DNA from 3 places in the Dorea sp. Marseille-P4042 genome. Region 1 is predicted to be linked to each of the others. Evidence: predicted binding sites of a transcription regulator. Region 1 holds the regulator's gene; each other region holds the start of a gene.

Region 1 (7,344 bases):
CAAAAAAAGTTTCGGGTTTTCTCTTTTTGCTATGGGATTTTTGAAGGATTTTTGTTTTGTCTCTTGACATATGAGATTGGATTGTATACAATTATACACGAAGTGCATTATATAAAAAGAAAGGTGACTTTTTAGTGTCAGAAAGATTCCAGGAGGTCACGAAGAAGGTTAAAATTATGGAAGAGTATCAGGACCGTTCTCTTAGAGGAAGGGTATTTGAAAAATTGAGGGAGGATATTTTATCTGGTGTCTATAAGGATTGTGATGAACTTAGGGAGATTACAATCGGTGAGGAGATGGGAGTCAGCAGGACTCCGGTCCGTGAGGCACTTAGGCAATTGGAACTGGAAGGACTTGTAAAGATTATTCCTAATAAAGGAGCCTATGTAACAGGTATTACGCCGAAAGACGTTCAGGATATTTACATGATTCGTTCTATGTTGGAAGGTATGTGCGCCAGATGGGCGACAGAGCACATCACTCCAGAACAGATTGAGCAGCTGGAAGAAATTGTTCTTTTATCTGAGTTTCATTTGAAAAAGGATAAGGACAAAGTTGTTCAGGTGTCAGATCTTGACGGTAAATTCCATCATGTTCTATATGAAGCATCCAACAGCCGGATTATGGAACATACGTTATCGGATTTTCACAAATATGTAAAGATGGCACGTATGTTGTCTGTAGGCGCAAAAAACCGGGCTGAGAAGTCCATCGAGGAGCACAAGGCAATTTTGGAAGCAATCAAAAAAGGAGATGCTGATGAAGCGGAAAGACTTGCAAATCTGCACATCATGCATGTAATGGAAAATCTTCATATCGAAATTGAAGATTAATGTTTCAAATTAAAAGAATCATATAAGTAAAGTTTATATAGTGGCAGGAGGACAAAAACATGGCGAAAATTAAAATGACAACACCAATTGTAGAGATGGACGGAGATGAGATGACAAGGATTCTCTGGAAGATGATCAAAGAACATCTTCTGAATCCATTTATTGAGCTAAATACAGATTATTATGATCTTGGACTTGAACATCGTAATGAGACGAATGATCAGGTTACATTTGATTCCGCAGAAGCAACAAAGAAGTACAAAGTAGCAGTAAAATGTGCAACAATTACACCGAATGCTGCGCGTATGCCAGAGTATAATCTGAAGGAAATGTGGAAAAGCCCGAATGGTACCATCCGTGCAATTTTGGATGGAACTGTATTCCGTGCACCGATCGTTGTAAAAGGAATCGAGCCATGCGTTAAAAATTGGAAAAAGCCAATTACCATTGCAAGACATGCTTATGGTGATGTATATAAAAATACAGAAATCAAGGTTCCTGGACCTGGAAAGGTAGAGCTTGTGTATACAGGAGATGATGGAACACAGATCAAAGAACTTGTCCACAAATATGACGGACCAGGGATTGCTCAGGGAATCCATAACCTCTGTGGTTCTATCGAGAGCTTTGCCAGAAGCTGCTTCAATTACGCATTAGACACAAAGCAGGATCTCTGGTTCGCAACAAAAGATACAATTTCTAAGAAATATGACCACACATTCAAAGACATTTTCCAGGAAATCTTTGATGCAGAATATAAAGAAAAATTCGATGAAGCCGGTATCGAATATTTCTACACATTGATTGATGATGCTGTAGCGCGTGTTATGAAATCTGAAGGAGGCTACATCTGGGCATGCAAGAACTATGATGGAGATGTTATGAGCGATATGATTTCTTCTGCATTTGGTTCTCTTGCCATGATGACATCCGTGCTTGTATCACCGGAAGGATATTACGAGTATGAAGCTGCTCACGGTACAGTACAGCGTCATTATTACAAGCATTTAAAAGGTGAAGAAACTTCTACGAACTCTGTTGCAACAATCTTTGCATGGAGCGGAGCTCTTCGTAAACGTGGTGAACTGGATCAAAATCAGGAGCTGATGGATTTTGCAGATAAATTAGAGAAGGCAACGATTGATACAATTGAGGAAGGAAAGATGACAAAAGATCTGGCTCTTATCACAACACTTCCGAATCCAACAGTGTTAAACAGTGAAGACTTTATTAAAGCGATTGCTGAAAAGTTAGTATAGAAAGAGTTGAAATGCATGGAATACTGGGATATTTATGATAAAAACAAACAGCTGACCGGGCGAAAAATGAAGCGCAATGACTGGTGCCTGAAAGAGGGTGAGTATCACTTGACAGTGTTAGGTGTGATCCGCCGTCCAGATGGAAAATATCTGATTACCCGCCGCGTTCTGACAAAGGCATGGGCACCAGGCTGGTGGGAAGTTTCCGGAGGCGCTGCACAGGCAGGCGAAAGCTCCGAGGAAGCGGTACGTCGTGAGGTACTGGAAGAAACAGGATTGGATGTAAATGGCTGTGTGGGCGGTTATATGTTTACCTATCACAGAGAAAATCCTGGAGAAGGCGACAATTATTTTGTAGATGTTTATCGTTTTGAAAAGGATTTTAAAGAAGAAGACCTGCATCTTCAGACAGAAGAGACTGCAGGATATAAGATTGCAACAGCTGATGAGATCAAGGCTCTGGCTGACAAAGGAATCTTCCTGCATTATGATAGTATCAAACGTGTTTTTGAAGAGTAGAAAAATGAGCTGGCTTATTCGGCCAGCTCTTCCCATTTTTCATATAAAGTTTCAAGTTCAGTGTCAATTTCTGCACGTTCTTTCGCAAGTTCCTGACATTTTACTGAATTCGTATAAACTTCCTCCTGCGACATCAGAATATCAATTTCAGCACTTCTATCTTCCAGAACACCGATTCGTTCTTCTGTCTTTTTGAATTCATTAGCGCGTTTCCGTTCTTTTGCCTGAGCTTCTTTTTGTTCCTGCCAGCTTAACTTTGAATCAGAGGCCAAGTCAAAAGCTGCAGAAGAGGAATTATTTTCTAAGCGAGACGTATTGGAGTATGCGGCTGTCAGTTCTTCTTTTTTCTCAAGATAATAATCATAATTTCCAATATAATTTACAAACGTATGATTAACAAGATCCATGATACGTGTTGCAGTCTGATTGATAAAGTAACGGTCGTGTGAAACATAAAGAACCGTTCCTGTGTATTTATTCAGTGCATGTTCCAGAATCTCTTTTGATGTAATATCCAAATGGTTGGTCGGCTCATCGAGAATCAGGAAGTTCGCTTCAGAAAGCATCAGCTTTGCAAGGGACACGCGTCCACGTTCGCCACCGCTTAAGTCACCAATAAGTTTAAATACATCATCTCCGGTAAATAAAAATGCTGCCAGCACTTTACGGATCTGCGTGTTATTAAGATTAGGATAGTCATCGGAAATCTCCTGGAAAATAGTTTTTTCCATATGCAGAACGTGATGTTCCTGATCGTAGTAACCAATCTTTACATTAGAACCGAGACGGAAACTTCCAGAATCAGCTTTGAGTACCTGATTTAAAATCTTAAGGATTGTTGTTTTTCCGGTTCCATTGTCTCCAATGATCGCGACATGTTCCCCTCGCTTGATTTCGAAGCTGATATTTTCAAATAAAATCTGTGGTGGAAATGCTTTGCTTAAATGCTCGACAATTAAGACATCATTACCGCTGACACAGGAAGGTTCCAGTGTTAAGTGCATATCTGTATGCAGTTCCATCGGTTTTTCAACCGGGGTCATCTTATCCAGCATCTTTTCACGGCTTTCTGCACGCTTAATGGATTTTTCACGGTTGAAGGAGCGAAGCTTTTCAATGACCGCTTCCTGATGCTTAATTTCCTGCTGCTGATTCAGATACTCTTTCATTCTGGCTTCGCGGAGCATTTCCTTTTTCTTGGCGTAATCTGTATAATTGCCCATGAAAGTGGTAAGCTTGCCCAGTTCGATCTCGACGACTTTTGTTACAACCCGGTTCAGAAAATACCGGTCATGAGAGACAATCAGTACTGCACCAGGATAATTCAGAAGATAAGTTTCCAGCCATGAGATGGAATTTAAATCCAAATGGTTGGTGGGCTCGTCCAAAAGCAGAATATCCGGCTTTGTGAGGAGCAGTTTTCCGAGAGAGACACGGGTTTTCTGACCTCCGGATAAAGTCGCGACCGGTTTTGCGAATTCTTCTTCTGTAAATCCAAGTCCTTTTAAAACACCAGTAATCTCACTTTCGCAGGCGTATCCATTTTCACGTTCGAATGCTGCTGTGAGCCGCTGGTATGTATTCATACGTTCTTCCAGACGTTCGCCGCTTAAATGCTTCATTTCCTGTTCAATCTCACGAATCTGCCGCTCCATGTCGAGAATATCGGCTTTTGCAGTGCGTACCTCTTGATAGATCGTATGGTCATTATTCATATCCTGATGCTGTGCCAGATATCCCATCGTCTTGCCGCGTGTCAGAACAACATTGCCGCCGTCCGCCTGTATCTCACCAACGATCATCTTAAGAAGTGTTGTCTTTCCAGCACCGTTCGGTCCTACGAGAGCTGCTTTTTCGTGGTCTTCTATATGAAAGGAGCCGCCGGAGACAATTACTTCTTCTCCAAAGGCTTTTTTGATATTGTGACATGCAAGTATCATCCTATCCTCCTTGATAAAAATCCTGTGACTTTGAGAAATAAAGATGCCGCAGGGCTGCGACCGGCGCTGCGACCGCATAATTTTGGCATCATCTTATACTATTATAACGAAAATACTACAAAAAACAACTAAAAAGTTTGACATTATACTAACGATTGCCTATAATAATGAGTAGAAATTTTTGAAGGAAGGAGGTGCGGATCATGCAAAACAGGGGAATTTCACAGGCAGTTATCCGTAGATTACCCAGATATTATAGATACCTTGGGGAGCTGATCGAGCAGGGAGTAGAACGAATCTCTTCCAATGAGCTTAGTAAAAGAATGAAAGTAACAGCTTCCCAGATTCGTCAGGATCTTAATAATTTTGGTGGATTCGGGCAACAGGGGTATGGCTATAATGTAAAATATCTGTACTCAGAAATCGGAAAAATTCTTGGATTGGAACAGGATCATAATATTATTATTATTGGTGCTGGTAATTTGGGGCGTGCACTTGCGAACTATGCATCATTTGAAAAGCGGGGATTTATCTTAAAAGGATTGTTTGATATCAATCCGGAGCTTGACGGGCAGGAAGTTCGTGGTGTTCCAATTCATATGATGGACGAGCTTCCGAAATTTGTAGATGAGAACAGTATCGATATTGCAGCATTGACGATTCCAAAGGATGAGTCAATCAAAGTCGCAAAATTTCTGGCAGATCACAATGTTCACGGAATATGGAATTTTGCACATACAGATCTGAATCTCCCGGAAAGTGTGATTGTTGAGAATGTACATTTATCCGAGAGTCTGATGAGGCTGTCATATAATATATGCCGCTACAAGGAAGAACATAATTAAGGAGATAACGTGTAAAGACAGGTTTGTTCAGATAGCATCCTGGCTTTGCACGTTTCTTTCTATCAGGAGGAATCAAAACTATGAGATATTTGCCAGATGCTAAACAGATGAAAACGGCAGATTCATTTACGATAAATGAACTTAAAATCCCGTCCCTGGAACTTATGGAACGGGCTGCCAGAGCATGTGTAGATCACATTAAAGACTGGAAAATTAATTTAAATAAAATATGTGTCCTCTGTGGTTCTGGAAATAATGGCGGGGACGGCTTTGCGATTGCCAGAATGTTTGCATGGGAAGGGTGTGACGTAACAGCAGTTCTGGTCGGAAACAGAGATCACTGCACACCAGAGACTGCCTATCAGATAGAACAGTTGAAAAATACAGGAGCACAGTTTAAGGAGCAGTTTGAGCAAGAAGCATTTGAAAGTGAACCGTATACTTTAATTATCGATGCAATTTTTGGAGTTGGACTTTGCCGGGAGGTTGGAGGCAGATATGTGCAGATTATAGAGTGTGTGAATCAGTCTGATGCAGTCCGTATGTCCGTGGATATTCCTTCCGGAATTTGCGCAACTACAGGAAATGTATTAGGAACTGCAGTGCGTGCAGACTATACTGTGACAATTCAGGAGACGAAAGTTGGTCTTGTACTTGATCCGGGAAGAAGTTATGCAGGAATCTGTGTATCCGAGGATATCGGAATTGTATCACTTCCACTGGAAAGAGATGAGGAAACAGTTTGTACACTGGAGGGAAGTGATTATGCAGCACTTCTTCCGAAACGAAATGCGGACTCTAATAAAGGAACTTACGGAAAGCTTCTTATGATCACCGGAAGCAAAGGTATGTCAGGTGCTGCATATCTTGGCGCACTTGCAGCTTACAGGACAGGTACCGGGCTGGTGCAGATCTATACTGCTAAAGAGAATCGCGTGATCTTACAGAGTCAGATTCCGGAAGCGATCATTACAACTTATGAAAAATATGATGTCAATGAACTACATCGCTTGATTGACTGGGCAGATGTCGTAGCTATAGGTTCCGGACTTGGAACAAAGAAGACTGCAAGGAAGATTTTAAAAGAAACGATTGCATATACAAAGAAACCTTGTGTCATAGATGCAGACGGACTCAATATTTTGTCTGAACATATGGATTATCTGTGTGGTGCAGATTGTGAACATTTTATCTTTACACCGCACATGAAAGAATTTGAACGGATCAGCGGTTTGAAGATTGCTGAAGTAAAAAAAGATCGTATTGCAGCACTTCGTACATTTGTTAAAGAATATGACGTTACCTGTGTACTGAAGGATTCCAGAACAACCATTGTAAAGCCGAGAGAGCGGGTAGCGGTAAATCTATCCGGCTGTGCGGCTATGGCAAAAGCCGGATCCGGGGATGTGCTGGCAGGCATTATCGCATCGTATCTCGCACAGGGACTTTCTGAATGGGAAGCAGCGCTTCTCGGTGTTTATATTCACGGAAGAGCTGGTGAGATTATAGAGAAGGAACAAGGCGCATACAGTCTTCTCGCAAGGGAACTTGCACAAAAGGCAGGAACAGCCATGACGATACAGGAGGAAAACTAGATTATGAAACAATACAGCAGAGTATGTGAACGAGTGGATCTGGATGCAATTTTTTATAATTTCCAGATGATGAAAGCAAATATCAAAGATGGGGTACAGATGATTGCAGTTATCAAAACAGATGGATACGGACATGGTGCAGTCCAGATTGCCCGGTTACTGGAACCGGTAGACTATATCTGGGGCTACGCGGTTGCAACACTGGATGAAGCTGTCGTCTTGAGAAAAAATGAAATAAAAAAACCAATTCTTGTGCTTGGATGCATTTTCCCGGATCAGTGGGAAGCAATGATTGAAAATGAAGTCCGGATGACCACTTACACAGTAGAAATGGCGAAAGGAGTTTCGAATCT
Region 2 (7,344 bases), on a different contig from region 1:
CAGGCACTGATGTCATTTTTCACTATCGTCGTAACATTTATCTCCATGCTCGTGCTAAGCCCGCTTCTTACCGTCCTTGCAGTACTCATCATCGGGGTTCTGATCTCTGCAACAAAGGCTATCGGCGCAAACAGTGGAAAATATTTCATCCGTCAGCAGATGGCGCTGGCAGATGTGACTGGATTTATTGAAGAGCGTATGAACGGGCAGCGTGTCATCAAAGTCTTCAATCACGAAGAAATTTCAGAAAAAGAGTTCGACGAACTAAATGACGCATTGTTCGAGTGCGCTGCAAATGCAAACAAATATGCAAATATGATGGGACCGGTCATCGGAAACATCGGGAACCTCCAGTTCGTACTGACTGCAGTTCTCGGCGGACTGCTTTCAGTTACTGGTGTGGGCGGTATTACCATCGGTGTCATCGCTTCTTACCTGCAGTTTACAAAGAGCTTTACCCAGCCATTCATGCAGGTTGCACAGCAGTTCAATTCCATCGTCATGGCACTTGCAGGAGCAGAACGTATCTTTAAGCTCATTGACGAAGAACCGGAACAGGATACCGGTTCTGTCACACTGGTCAATGCAAAAAAAGATGAGAATGGAGCGATTACTGAATGCACAGAACGTACCGGTATGTGGGCATGGAAAAAGCCTGCTGACGAAAATGGTGCTGTGACTTATACTGAACTGACCGGAGATGTAAGATTCAAAGATGTAACATTTGGATACGATGAAGACAAAATTATTCTTCATGATATCAGCCTCTTTGCCAAACCTGGCCAGAAGCTGGCATTCGTAGGATCTACGGGCGCCGGTAAGACAACGATCACCAACCTGATCAATCGTTTCTACGACATTCAAAGCGGTGAAATCCTTTATGACGGCATCGACATTACAAAAATCAGAAAAGATGACTTGCGCCGTTCCCTCGGAATCGTTCTTCAGGATACACATTTGTTCACCGGAACGATCAAAGACAATATCCGTTACGGTAAACTGAATGCCACTGACGAAGAAATCTACCATGCTGCAAAACTTGCTCACGCGGACCAGTTCATCCAGATGCTGCCAAATGGTTACGATACATTACTAAGCGGTGACGGTGAGGAATTGTCCCAGGGACAAAGACAACTTCTGTCTATTGCAAGAGCCGCTGTTGCCGATCCACCGGTACTGATTCTGGACGAGGCAACATCAAGTATTGATACCCGTACCGAGAGTATCGTACAGAAAGGTATGGACAATCTGATGAAGGAGCGTACCGTATTTGTTATCGCACACAGACTGTCCACAATTCGCAACAGTAACGCAATTATCGTCCTGGATCACGGTCGGATCATCGAACGCGGTGATCACGATGACCTGATTCAGCAAAAAGGAACCTATTATCAGCTTTATACCGGAAAATTGGAACTTTCCTAGGAAAAAATTGGTAATTTTGCACCGGAGGAATTTGTTAAAAATTTATTGATTTTGGAAATTAATAATGTATAATTAAATATGAATGGGGGAAATGTTCCAGCTATCGACCATTTCCCTTATTACATTTAAGAAAAGAGGTTTGGTTTAAGATGGCAGAAATCAATTTAAGCAAGTATGGTATTACTGGAACTACAGAAATCGTGTATAACCCTTCCTACGAGTTATTATTTGAGGAGGAGACAAACCCTGAACTTGAAGGTTACGAAAAAGGACAGGTCAGTGAACTCGGTGCAGTAAATGTAATGACAGGCATCTATACAGGACGTTCTCCTAAAGACAAATTTATCGTTATGGACGAAAATTCAAAAGACACAGTATGGTGGACATCTGATGAGTACAAGAATGACAATCATCCAGCTTCTGAAGAGACATGGAACGCTGTAAAGGATCTTGCGATCAAAGAACTCTCCAACAAAAAGCTTTATGTTGTAGATGCATTCTGCGGTGCTAACAAAGATACCCGTATGGCAATTCGTTTTATCGTAGAAGTAGCTTGGCAGGCTCATTTCGTTACAAATATGTTCATTCAGCCAACTGAAGAGGAACTTAAAGATTTCGAGCCAGATTTCGTTGTATATAATGCTTCTAAAGCTAAAGTTGAAAACTACAAAGAGTTAGGCTTAAATTCAGAGACAGCTGTATTATTCAACATCACAAGCAAAGAGCAGGTTATCGTAAACACATGGTATGGCGGAGAGATGAAAAAAGGACTGTTCTCTATGATGAATTACTTCCTTCCACTGAAGGGCATCGCTGCTATGCACTGCTCAGCTAACACAGATAAGAATGGTGAGAACACAGCAATCTTCTTCGGACTTTCCGGAACAGGTAAGACAACACTTTCCACAGACCCGAAACGTCTTCTGATTGGTGACGATGAGCACGGTTGGGATGACAACGGAGTATTCAACTTCGAGGGTGGATGCTACGCTAAGGTTATCAACCTTGATAAAGAGTCTGAGCCGGATATCTACAATGCAATTAAGCGCAATGCTCTTCTTGAGAACGTAACACTTGACGCTGAAGGAAAGATTGATTTTGCTGATAAGAGCGTAACAGAGAACACTCGTGTTTCTTACCCGATTCAGCATATCGAGAACATTGTACGCCCGATTTCTTCTGCACCTGCAGCTAAAAACGTCATCTTCCTGTCAGCAGACGCATTCGGCGTACTTCCTCCAGTATCTGTACTGACACCAGAGCAGACACAGTACTACTTCCTGTCAGGATTTACAGCAAAACTTGCCGGAACAGAGCGTGGAATCACAGAGCCTACACCTACATTCTCAGCTTGCTTCGGACAGGCATTCTTAGAGCTGCATCCTACAAAATATGCAGAAGAGCTTGTTAAGAAGATGGAGAAGAGTGGAGCAAAGGCTTACCTTGTAAATACAGGATGGAATGGAACAGGAAAACGTATCTCCATCAAAGATACTCGTGGTATCATCGATGCAATCCTGAATGGAGATATCAAGAGCGCTCCAACTAAGACGATTCCTTTCTTCAACTTTGAAGTTCCTACGGAACTTACAGGTGTTGATACAGGAATCCTTGATCCTCGTGATACTTACGCTGACGCTTCCGAGTGGGAAGAGAAAGCAAAAGATCTTGCCGGAAGATTCATCAAGAACTTCGCAAAATACGAAGGAAACGAAGCTGGAAAAGCACTCGTATCCGCTGGACCACAGTTATAAAAATTATAAAGACAATACAATACAAAGCTCCCGGGTTTTTACATCAACCCGGGAGCTTTTTCATTGTAAAATCTATTACTTAGTCCGTTTCAGTTTTGCAATTGACTTCTTCATGCACCACAGGCAGGTCGGAACACTGTAACAGCATGCTGCAATCCATGCTGCCTGATCCGCAAAACAGATTGCTGTAATAGATGTGATTATTTACACATCTTGAATATATTGACAACATCTTCCTTTGTAAGTGGTTTAAAAGCATCTTTCAATCCACCGATTCGTACAGCTTTCTCTGCCATAACTTCAAAATTCGTTTCATCAATTCCAATCTCTGAAAATGTACTTTTCAGTCCCAGTGTCTGATATAAAAATTCTGCCGTCAATTTAATACTTTTCTTTGCCACCTGCATCGGCTCCATGGATGGGTCCAAACCAAATACATTACAGCCAAACTGATAATATCTGGATACCGTAGTATCATCCAGACAATATTCCATCCAGCGCGGAGTCAAAATAGCCAGTCCCAGCCCATGCGTAATGTCATAGATTGCCGATAATTCATGCTCCATCGGATGGCAGCTCCATGCCTGGCATTTTCCACCGTCTATAAATCCATTGATTGCCCAGGATGATGCCCACATCAGATTTGCTCTTGCTTCATAGTCTTCTGGATTCTTCATCGCAACTGGTGCATATTTTATAATTGTCTTAATCAGACCTTCCATAACTGTATCCAGCATATAAAGATCTTTTTCCATGTTAAAATAAACTTCAAATATATGACTTAACATATCTGCAGATCCACAGGCTGTCTGATATGAACTCACGCTATAAGTGAGCGTTGGATCCAGGAAAGATACCTTCGGCTGCATAACATCGAATCCCATTCCAATCTTATCTTTTGTCTTTGGATTGCTGATCACACCTCCGTTATCCATCTCTGAGCCAGTCGCTGCCAATGTCAGAATATCGACAATTGGAAGACATTTTTTTACATCTACTTTACCTTCCAAAATATCCCATGCATCTCCATCATGAAATGTTGCAGCTCCAATAAATTTTGTACAATCAATTACGGAACCGCCTCCTACTGCAAGCAGAACATCTATCTTTTCTTTCTTACAGATTTCTGCTCCTGCATTTACAGAAGAAACTCTTGGATTTGGTTCAATTCCGGATAACTCAAATAACTCTAATCCAGCTTTTTTAATTTCTGCTACAACTTTGTCATATAATCCGGATTTCTTAATAGAACCGCCTCCATAAGTCATCAATACCCTTGTTCCGAATTTTTTCAATTCTTCCCCAAGATGTCCCAGTTGATTTTCTCCAAAATACACTTTCGTAGAAATATTGTACACAAACTGATTCATTTTATAATTCCTCCTTTGGTATTCATTTTGCATATTGTTTTTTCAATTTTTTTTGCTACGCACGATCTGTGCACGCATTCCCATGTTCGTGAATTCCTGGAAAAGTTTCACGGCCTCTTCCTCGGTAATTCCATCTTTTGCTGAAAATGGAGTCTGGGACAACTGTTTTTTCCTGCTGAATCCATATTTCCGTGCTAACTGCACAAAATCACTTCTCTGACCAAAATAATCAACTACACGCCCAAGTACAATAACCTGTCTAGACGGAAATTTCGGAATGGTACATTCTTCTGGCATCGGCAGTATCTTATATTCTGCCTGATAATAGTCTAATGCAGTCTCAAAATATCCCGTACATTCCTCATCCAGATTCTCATACAATACAACCGGGACATTTGATACAATCTGGTCTGCATCTTCTTTCGGAATCGCTGTCATAATCTGAAGATATTTTGAGATTTCAATATTGTGATTGTTGCAATTTAAAAGCTGTATCTGATATGTCTTCATAGATTTCCTCTCGTATATTACTATTTATAATATGTATCTCATCTCATGCCATTCTTCATCGCCCCATACAGAAGCAGAGATACCTTCGTCTTTGTAGCCCATTTTTTTATACATTTCCACTTTCTGTTCAAGGCATGTCAGTTTCAGCATCTTACGTCCGTTTGCCTGCTCACGCTTTACGTACTGGTTCATGATTTCTCTTGCAAGACCCTGCCTGCGGTATTCTGGCCGGACATCCAGCCCCAGAATGAAAATATTCTTTCCTTCCGAATTATGTACGGTAATATCTGTGAAAAACTCATCACGAAATGCTTCTTCATCTGTTGCCAGTCCATTTAAAAAGCCTGCGATCGTTCCAGTCTCTTTGTCTACTGCAACAAGAAAAAGCTCCGGTGCATGTTCCACTCTTTCAAACATATCTTTTTTAGAACATACCTCATGTGGTGGAAAACAGATCTTCTCAATCTCTGCTACTTCCTCTGCTTCATTTGCCCTGACAGATCGAAATTCGAATCTGTCTAATACATTTGCCGCCATCTTTATTCCCTCCCTATACTTTAATTGCCGACACTATATGATGTTGGAGGGAAAAGCCCCCCATTCAAGAATGCCGCTTTATCTTTGTTAAAAATGCAGACCTTGTATCGTACCTGCTACAATCATCATTCCTCCGGTTACAGCCAGGGCAAGGGCAAGTGCCAGCCAGATGAACTGTTGTTTGCGTTTTTCTTTTGGAAATAATTCTTTTGGATAACCTTCCCGCCCAAGATGTAACACGTGATTGCCCAGATACAAAATTGCCAGCCCCACGCCGCCATCTATCATATAAATTCCCATAAATGCCGGTGAAAGCTGAGAAACCTGGCTGGTTGCTGTATCCATTACAAAGTTCCACATTCCACTTCCATTCATTCCAAGTGCTCTTGCCATCAGCTGCATCAAAAACTGCATCCCATAAAGCACCAGTACCGGAATGATATTATTGATCGCATGAAACATCACATTATAAAACATGTTGTTCGTCTCATAGACAAGATATCCGAGTACAATTCCAAGGAGAAATGTTGGAAAAAATCGTATGATACTTCCATGAAACAGACCAAACACTGCCGCTGTAACTATAATTGGAATCCATTTTCCGTGTGTCTGATTCCAAATAGAATTAAAAAATACACCACGAAACACTGCTTCTTCACAGATTGCCGGTGCAATTCCAACAACTATAATTGCTACTATCATGGAGGAACTTGTGAACATACTGCTTAATCCGATTGATGTTTCAGTAACCATCTCCGGAGCAATATACATTTCAATCATGGTCACAACAGAAATTGCCTGACTCGCACCAAAGTAAATCAGTATCGTCCCCATGACCTCCGTAAGCTTTGGCTTATGAATCGGAAACACCGACCGGAATTTTCCGCCAAACACTGCCACTGCTCCAACTGCTATGCCCAGTAAAATCAATTCTCCGATCAAAGACCGTCCCATTCCTAACCATTGCGGCAGAAAGTCACTGAACACAAATACTTCCAGACCTGCCAGGATGATTACCAGTAATCCCTGCCAAAGTCTTAACTGTTTTTTCTCATTTTCCATATATTTCACCTTACCATCCAAGTCTGCTGTATTCTAGTCCTTCAACATGTCCGCATCAAATTTCTTTGGAAACGTTTGAATTTCTTCATGAATTCCAATGATTTTCTCCATCCATATCATATTGTACCAGCGATGGAACTTGTATCCACATTTTTCAAATTCTCCTATCCTACGATAGCCAAGATGTTCATGAAACTGTGCACTGTTCTTTGTCAGATACTCATCGTCTTCCTCGGGATATCCAATACATGCTTCCATATTTAAAATTCCCATTTCTTTCAGACAATGTTCCAATGCACTATGAAGTTTTTTTCCTATTCCCATACGTTTACAATTCTGATCTACATATATGGAGGTTTCCACCGCCCAGGCATAAGCTGCGCGCTCCTTAAATGGACTGACATATGCATACCCCACGATTTTTCCATCATGTTCTGCCACCAGATATGGATATTTTTCAAGTGTATGTGCAATTCTATCACGAAATTCCTCTGGGGAGGGAACTTCATATTCAAATGTAATTGCAGTTTCCCTGACATATGGTGCATAAATCTCCAACAATTCTTCTGCATCATCTAATGCTGCAACACGAATCACGATTTCTTTTTTTAATGTACTCATACTGTAATCTGACTCAATACCTCCCCGATCGGTGCGGCAATTGTAAGTTCTGCACGAACTGATTT
Region 3 (7,344 bases), 150 kb from region 1:
TTCGGTAATTTCCAGTCAGAATTCCGCCACCTAAAGTTCCATAAGTCATAATTCCAAGCCCTTGTTCATAAGCCCAGCGAATCAACTTCTCGTCTTTTCGGTCTGCCAGTGAATACTGTGGCTGAAAAGCTTCGATTTTGCAATATTTCTGGACCTCTTCAATCTGTTCTTTTGAAAAATTAGAAACTCCTGCATGCAGAATTTTTCCTTCTTTTTTCAACGTACTCACCGCATCTATTGTCTCTTCCAGTTCAACATCCGGATCCGGCCAGTGTACCAGATAAATATCAATATAGTCTGTCTTTAGATTTTTCAGCGACTCGTCGCACTGCTTTAAAATACTCTCTTTTGAACCACAGCGAAGATATTTTCCATCTACGAATTTATTTCCACATTTTGTAGAAATGACCACCTCCCTGCGCTTTTTAAGCTTATTCAAAGTCTCACCAACATAACATTCTGCTTTTCCTGCATTGTAAGCCGGTGCCGTATCTATAAAATTAATACCACACTCCAGCGCTGCCTTAATTGCGTCCATTCGCGACTCATCCGAATAACTGTCCCAGCCGGCACCTCCGATACCCCATGTTCCAAGACATAGCTTCGAAACCCTCAAGCCTGTTTTTCCAAACTCCTGATACTGCATATCTGTCACATTCCTTTCTGTCTGCTACGTTATCATTTATCATCTGTTTTGTTACTGCCTTTTATTATTCTACCAAATTACTTTCCATACGTCAAAACCGTCAGGAAACATATCCTGACGGTCATACTTTTTACTTTGTGTATTTATAAAATCCTTCTCCTGTGCAGACGCCTTTCTTGCCTGCATCGATTTTTTCTTTCAAGCGTTTTGCAATCTTTCCCGGTGTTGTCTCCGGATCTTTTGCCACCGGATCCATACAAACGATATTGTACGCAGTCTCCAGTCCCACAATATCAAGAATACGGAATGGACCAAGTGGAGCTCCGGTAGCAAGACTCCATGTCAGATCAATTGTCTCCGGATCAGCCACATCATTTGCATAAAGTGCTTCTCCGGCATTTAAAAACGGAACTAACAGAGAGTTCAGAATATATCCCGGCTGTTCTTTATGTAATTTCAATGGAATCATACCAATCTGTCCGGCAAACTCTACAACCTCATCGTAATATTTTCCTTCTGTACCGGCATGCCCCATAATCTCAGCCGTGTTATTTTTCCAGATTTCATTTGCAAAATGCAGTGCAAGATATTTTTCCGGTCTTCCTGTGTACTGAGCAAATGCACTCGGTACCATAGTTGATGAATTTGTCACAATAACTGTCTTTTCCGGAAGAAGCGGCGCCATCTGCTGATAGAATGCAATCTTTGCTTTCGGATCTTCTGATAAAGATTCAATCACAAGGTCTGCATCTGCCATTGCTTTCGCCATATCAAGTTCATATATAAGACTTTCAAATGCCTGGTCAGCCTGCGCTTTTAATTCCTCTACTTTTTCTACTGTCAGATTCTCAAAATCATCAACCAGACCTCTCGGATACAGCTTTGTTCCTGTTCCGATCAAAGCTTTTGTCGCCTCCAGATCTTTTAAATATGTCTCATGCCATCTTGCAAATTTCGGCTTTGCACGTTCAATGGAGCCTTCACTTCGAAGCCATACCGTCACATCAAATCCTTTGTATGCAACCTGGTAAGCGATCTGGCTCCCCAGCACACCACCGCCTACAACTACAACCTTTTTAAACGCCATAATTTTGTCCTCCTTGTTATAAAATTGACCAACTGTCATCTAATATTTGAGCAATTATATAATAGTAAGGTAAATATTTCAATATCTTTCGACAACTCAAAATACTACAAAATCAAAAAATTGTATTAAAGTTCACACTTATAAACGTAAAGAGAAGCCTAGCATACGCTAAGCTCCTCTCATTATTCCATTATTATTTCTGCTTTTCTGGCGGTTTCTTAGAATTTACCAGCCTTTGCTGCTTCCTCTACGGAAACTGCTACTGCAACAGTCATACCAACCATCGGGTTGTTACCTGCTCCGATGAGACCCATCATCTCTACGTGAGCCGGTACAGAAGATGATCCTGCAAACTGCGCATCTGAGTGCATACGTCCAAGTGTATCTGTCATACCATAAGATGCTGGACCTGCAGCCATGTTATCTGGATGAAGTGTACGTCCTGTACCACCACCAGATGCTACTGAGAAGTATTTTTTACCTTTCTCAACACACTCTTTTTTGTACGTTCCTGCTACTGGATGCTGGAAACGTGTCGGGTTTGTAGAGTTACCTGTGATAGATACATCTACACCCTCTTTCCACATGATTGCAACACCTTCACGCACATCATTTGCTCCATAGCAGTTTACTTTGGAACGAAGTCCGTCAGAATAAGAGATTCTCTGAACCTCTTTCAGCTCTCCTGTATAGTAGTCATATTCTGTCTGAACATATGTAAATCCATTGATACGGGAGATAATCTTAGCTGCGTCTTTTCCAAGTCCGTTCAAGATAACACGAAGTGGTTTTTTACGAACTTTGTTTGCTTTTTCAGCGATACCGATCGCACCCTCTGCTGCTGCAAATGATTCATGTCCTGCGAGGAAACAGAAGCAGTCTGTATCCTCTTCCAAAAGCATCTTTCCAAGGTTACCATGTCCAAGACCAACTTTTCTCTGATCTGCTACAGATCCTGGAATACAGAAAGACTGAAGTCCTTCACCGATTGCTGCTGCTGCTTCTGCTGCTGTCTTACAGCCTTTTTTGATTGCAATTGCAGCACCTACTGTGTAAGCCCAGCATGCATTCTCAAAACAGATTGGCTGAATGCTCTTAATCTGATTGTATACATCAAGTCCGGCATCTTTTGTAATCTTCTGTGCTTCCTCGATTGAAGCGATTCCATATCCTGCCAGCACTTCATTGATTTTATCAATTCTTCTTTCATATGATTCAAATAAAGCCATTTTAAAAAGTCCTCCTACTCTTTTCTTGGGTCAATAATCTTTGCTGCGTCTTCAACACGACCATACTGTCCTTTTGCCTTTTCCCATGCATCATTCGGTGTATCGCCTTTTTTGATGAAGTCTGTAAGTTTTCCAAGATTTACGAACTGGTATCCGATGATCTCGCCTGCTTCATCGAGTGCGATACCTGTTACATAACCCTCTGCCATCTCAAGATAACGAGGTCCTTTTGCTAATGTTCCGTACATTGTTCCTACCTGAGAGCGGAGTCCTTTTCCAAGGTCCTCAAGTCCTGCTCCGATAGCAAGTCCGTCTTCAGAAAATGCGCTCTGAGTTCTTCCATATACAATCTGTAAGAATAACTCACGCATTGCTGTATTGATTGCATCACAGACAAGGTCTGTATTCAATGCCTCTAAAATAGTTTTTCCTGGAAGGATTTCTGAAGCCATAGCAGCTGAATGTGTCATTCCGGAGCAGCCGATTGTCTCAACCAATGCCTCCTGGATAATTCCATCTTTCACATTCAGTGTCAGCTTACAAGCACCCTGCTGAGGAGCACACCAGCCAATGCCGTGTGTAAAACCGGAAATATCTTTGATCTCCTTAGCCTGAACCCATTTTGCCTCTTCCGGAATCGGAGCTGGTCCGTGATTAGCGCCCTGCGCTACCGGACACATCATTTCTACTTCTTGTGAATAAATCATTTTAAAACTCCTTTCAACTATGTGTGTTTTATAAATAGTGTTTGTTATAAGTTTAACACCATATCCTTTTTTATTCTCTCATAAATAACATTTTTCGTCAATTGGCACTACGCTACATTTTTAAATTGTTTGGACCGCTTTTTATAGTCATTCTACTTAAGAATTTCCATTGCCATAGGCACATAACATTTTCCATGTATCATCTGCATCTCATCGATTGGTTTCATGCCCATGTGGATATATTTTTTCACCGCCTCTGGAGCAGCATCAACGGTCATAATAGTCTTATGCAGTTCTTCCTTACAATACCTTTTCGCATAGTCAAAAAGTAACCTTCCAGCACCTTTTCCCTGGCAGGATCTGCGCACATAATAATTACAAATGTGTCCCCGCCTCTGAAGGGATATAGTTCCTTCCAGTTCTTCTTGTTCAAATACACCGAACATCAGAAGTTCGCCGCTATCACAGAGCTGGTCGATATTCTCCTGTTTTAAATATTCGCGAAATGTATCAATCCCTTCCTGCTCATACACCTCGGCCACATCCATGCAAAAAACGCTCCAGATAATATCCAGAGCGTATTTCCTTTCCTGTTTTTCCAGTTCACGTACGATCATTACATACCTCCATGTGTCAGCACCTGCACATTCTTTGCAATATAGTCGATCAGTGATACAACTGTCAGGATCAGTGAAAGCCAGATCAGAACTGTGCCAACGATATCGAACGCACCTCCAAGATCTGCAATCAATACAATGATCATGAACATCTGGGATACTGTCTTAAATTTGCCCCAGTAACTTGCTGCGATGACAATTCCATTATCTGCAGCCACAAGGCGGAATCCGCTAATAATAAACTCACGGGCAATGATGATGATGACGAACCATGCCTGTAATTTTCCTAACGGAATCATACAGATCATAGCAGAACACACAAGCAGCTTATCTGCTAAAGGATCCATGAACTTTCCAAAGTTTGTCACAAGATTTCTTGCGCGGGCGATCTTACCATCCAGCATATCTGTCAGACTGGCAACACAGAACAAAACTAACGCGATCCATTTATTTGCCGGTCCTCCCACATCCGTCAACATAAAAAATACAAAAAACGGAACCATGATAACTCGTAATACTGTCAGTTTATTTGGTAAATTCATTATATCAGCTCTCCTATCAAATCATATTCCAGTGCACCTGTCACGCGGACTCTTGCAAAATCTCCACTCATCAATTCTTCGTCTGTATTGATAAAGATCAAGCCATCCACATTCGGTGCATCTTTATAAGTTCTTCCTACATATGCATTTTCATCTGCAACTTTTCCTTCAATCATAACGAGAACTTCACGTCCGACCATATCTTCTGCCAGATCAAATGCGATTTCCTGCTGAAGTTCCATCAATTCTGCCTGACGGTCTTCCTTGACTTCTTCCGGAATCTGCTCTGTCATAGTTGCAGCTGGGGTATCTTCCTCCGGTGAGTAAGTAAAAACTCCAAGTCTGTCAAATTCCATCTCATCTACGAAATCCTTCAGCTCTTCATGCTGTTCTTGTGTCTCACCCGGAAATCCTGTGATCAATGTGGTACGAAGAGAAATATCCGGGATCTCTTTTCGAAGCTTTTCAATAATCTCTACAAGCTGAGCTTTTGAAGTTCTTCTTCCCATTCTTTTTAGCACTGCATCACTTGCATGTTGAATCGGAAGATCCAGATAGTGACAGACTTTATTTTCTTCTTTAATCGTCTGAATCAGTTCATCGTAAATCTCCTCCGGATAACAATAAAGAATTCGGATCCACTGGATTTTGGATATTTTACAAAGCTCGCGGAGCAATTTATGCAAAGATTTCTCTCCATATAAATCCTTTCCGTATACGGTCGTTTCCTGTGCAACAAGAATCAATTCTTTTACTCCCTGATCAGCCAGGTCTTTCGCTTCTGCCAGCAGCTTCTCCATCGGAACACTGCGGTAATTACCACGAAGTTTTGGGATGATACAGTAAGTACAATGCTTGTCGCAGCCTTCGGCAATTTTCATGTATGCATAATGCCCGCCTGTTGTTACAAGTCTCTTTTCTTTTACATCTGGAAGTGCATCCACATCTTCCAGAACAACATGTCCATTTCCCGCAAGAGCCTCTTCCACCGCTTCTACGATATGATCATAAGAAGTAGTGCCAAGTACTGCATCAACTTCCGGTATCTCGTCAATAATCTCCTGCTGATAGCGCTGTGCCAGGCACCCGGTCACGATCAGAGCTTTCAGCTTCCCTTCTTTTTTGTACTCTGCCATCTCAAGAATGGTCTGAATGCTTTCCTCCTTTGCATCATGAATAAAACAGCAGGTATTAACAACAATAATATCTGCGTCTTCTTCTGAATCTACGATCTGATATCCCTTTTTATCCAAAAGCCCAAGCATGACCTCTGAATCCACCAGGTTCTTATCGCAGCCGAGGGATATAAATAAAATATTCATATAGTTCTCCTTGTATGTCTTATTTAAAAAGCAGATACCAGACGGTATCTGCCTCAGGCACACGGCACACCGTGTAGTAATCTCTCTATTCGTTATCTTCAGACTCTTCTACTGCTTCTGCGTCTTCCTCTGAATCCTCTTCCTGAATATTCAAGAAATCTTCCTCTGCATTCTCCTCTGCCTGCTTTGCTTCCAGTTCCACAAGTTTTGCAGCCTCTTCTTCAGCAAGTATAGTGATCTTTCCCTGATTCATCTCGCTGATTGCAATAGAAAGCGGCTTCTCACCCGGTTTTGTATCTACTAATGGCATAGAACCATCAATAATCTCTCGTGCTCTTTTAGCTGTAGCCATAACGATAGAATAACGGCTGTTAACAACCTTTGTCTCGCCTTCCTCAACGTCTTTATTAACGACCTTCATTAAGTCTGTGTAAGATGGATGTAACATGTACACTATTCTCCTTTCAACTCTCTCTTCATATGCTCTATAAATGTCTGATTACGGAAACATCTCTCATGTTCTCCCTGAATCAGATGATGCATCTCTTCCACGCACACATCTAATTCATCGTTCACGACCAGATAATCATACTGATCCATATATTCTGCCTCTTCAATAGCGCGCTTCATACGCCCATCGATGACTTCCCGTGTCTCAGTCCCCCGTCCTTCCAGACGCTTTCTGAGTTCTTCTGCGCTCGGAGGTGTTACGAACAGTAATAATGTATTCGGAAATTTTTCTTTGACTTTCAATGCGCCCTGGATTTCAATCTCCAGGATTACATCTTTCCCTGCACAAAGTTGCTCTTCTACATATGCTTTCGGTGTTCCGTAATAATTTCCCACGTACATAGCATACTCTATCAAATCATCTTTCGCAATCATTTTTTCAAATTCTTCAGTTGTTTTGAAAAAATAAGCCTTTCCTTCTTCTTCTCCCGGTCTTGGGTTTCTTGTTGTTGCAGAGATGGATAATGCATAATTATCATATCTCTCCAGAAGTGCTTTCATAATCGTACCTTTGCCGGCACCGGAAAACCCGGATACTACAATAAGAATTCCCTCTTTATTCATAGCTATACCTCTTATTCAATATTCTGGATCTGTTCTCTGACCTTCTCAATCTCTGTCTTTAACCCAATTCCTGTATTGGAAACTTCCAAGTCATTTGCCTTTGACAAGATTGTATTTGCT

Evidence for each region. Region 1 encodes Rex, which represses fermentation and respiration genes when NADH is low (regulators of the CRP and FNR family bind a similar motif). Its sites were predicted from a motif close to ATTGTTAANTANTTAACAAT; they were not measured.
Region 2: a site for Rex is predicted at 1,456-1,475, ahead of pckA (phosphoenolpyruvate carboxykinase (ATP)). Genes of this name have one in related genera too.
Region 3: a site for Rex is predicted at 3,710-3,729, ahead of C7E02_RS03040 (iron-sulfur cluster assembly scaffold protein). Genes of this name have one in related genera too.

The regions. Positions count from the first base shown of each region.
Region 1 is NZ_OLMI01000001.1:437,025-444,368, reverse strand. Features, by position in the region: gene C7E02_RS02345 (GntR family transcriptional regulator) at 177-833, shown strand; gene C7E02_RS02340 (NADP-dependent isocitrate dehydrogenase) at 893-2,092, shown strand; gene C7E02_RS02335 (NUDIX hydrolase) at 2,108-2,611, shown strand; gene C7E02_RS02330 (ABC-F family ATP-binding cassette domain-containing protein) at 2,626-4,551, opposite strand; gene C7E02_RS02325 (redox-sensing transcriptional repressor Rex) at 4,755-5,396, shown strand; gene C7E02_RS02320 (NAD(P)H-hydrate dehydratase) at 5,477-6,991, shown strand; gene alr (alanine racemase) at 6,995-7,344, shown strand, end outside.
Region 2 is NZ_OLMI01000003.1:282,840-290,183, forward strand. Features, by position in the region: gene C7E02_RS14775 (ABC transporter ATP-binding protein) at 1-1,425, shown strand, start outside; gene pckA (phosphoenolpyruvate carboxykinase (ATP)) at 1,575-3,179, shown strand; gene C7E02_RS14785 (iron-containing alcohol dehydrogenase) at 3,380-4,549, opposite strand; gene C7E02_RS14790 (hypothetical protein) at 4,592-5,059, opposite strand; gene C7E02_RS14795 (GNAT family N-acetyltransferase) at 5,084-5,596, opposite strand; gene C7E02_RS14800 (type II CAAX endopeptidase family protein) at 5,684-6,658, opposite strand; gene C7E02_RS14805 (GNAT family N-acetyltransferase) at 6,692-7,279, opposite strand; gene C7E02_RS14810 (NAD-dependent protein deacylase) at 7,276-7,344, opposite strand, start outside.
Region 3 is NZ_OLMI01000001.1:585,696-593,039, forward strand. Features, by position in the region: gene C7E02_RS03025 (aldo/keto reductase) at 1-646, opposite strand, end outside; gene C7E02_RS03030 (3-hydroxyacyl-CoA dehydrogenase) at 777-1,733, opposite strand; gene C7E02_RS03035 (GGGtGRT protein) at 1,952-2,962, opposite strand; gene C7E02_RS03040 (iron-sulfur cluster assembly scaffold protein) at 2,977-3,669, opposite strand; gene C7E02_RS03045 (GNAT family N-acetyltransferase) at 3,822-4,286, opposite strand; gene pgsA (CDP-diacylglycerol--glycerol-3-phosphate 3-phosphatidyltransferase) at 4,286-4,828, opposite strand; gene rimO (30S ribosomal protein S12 methylthiotransferase RimO) at 4,828-6,150, opposite strand; gene rpoZ (DNA-directed RNA polymerase subunit omega) at 6,236-6,598, opposite strand; gene gmk (guanylate kinase) at 6,604-7,224, opposite strand; gene C7E02_RS03070 (YicC/YloC family endoribonuclease) at 7,236-7,344, opposite strand, start outside.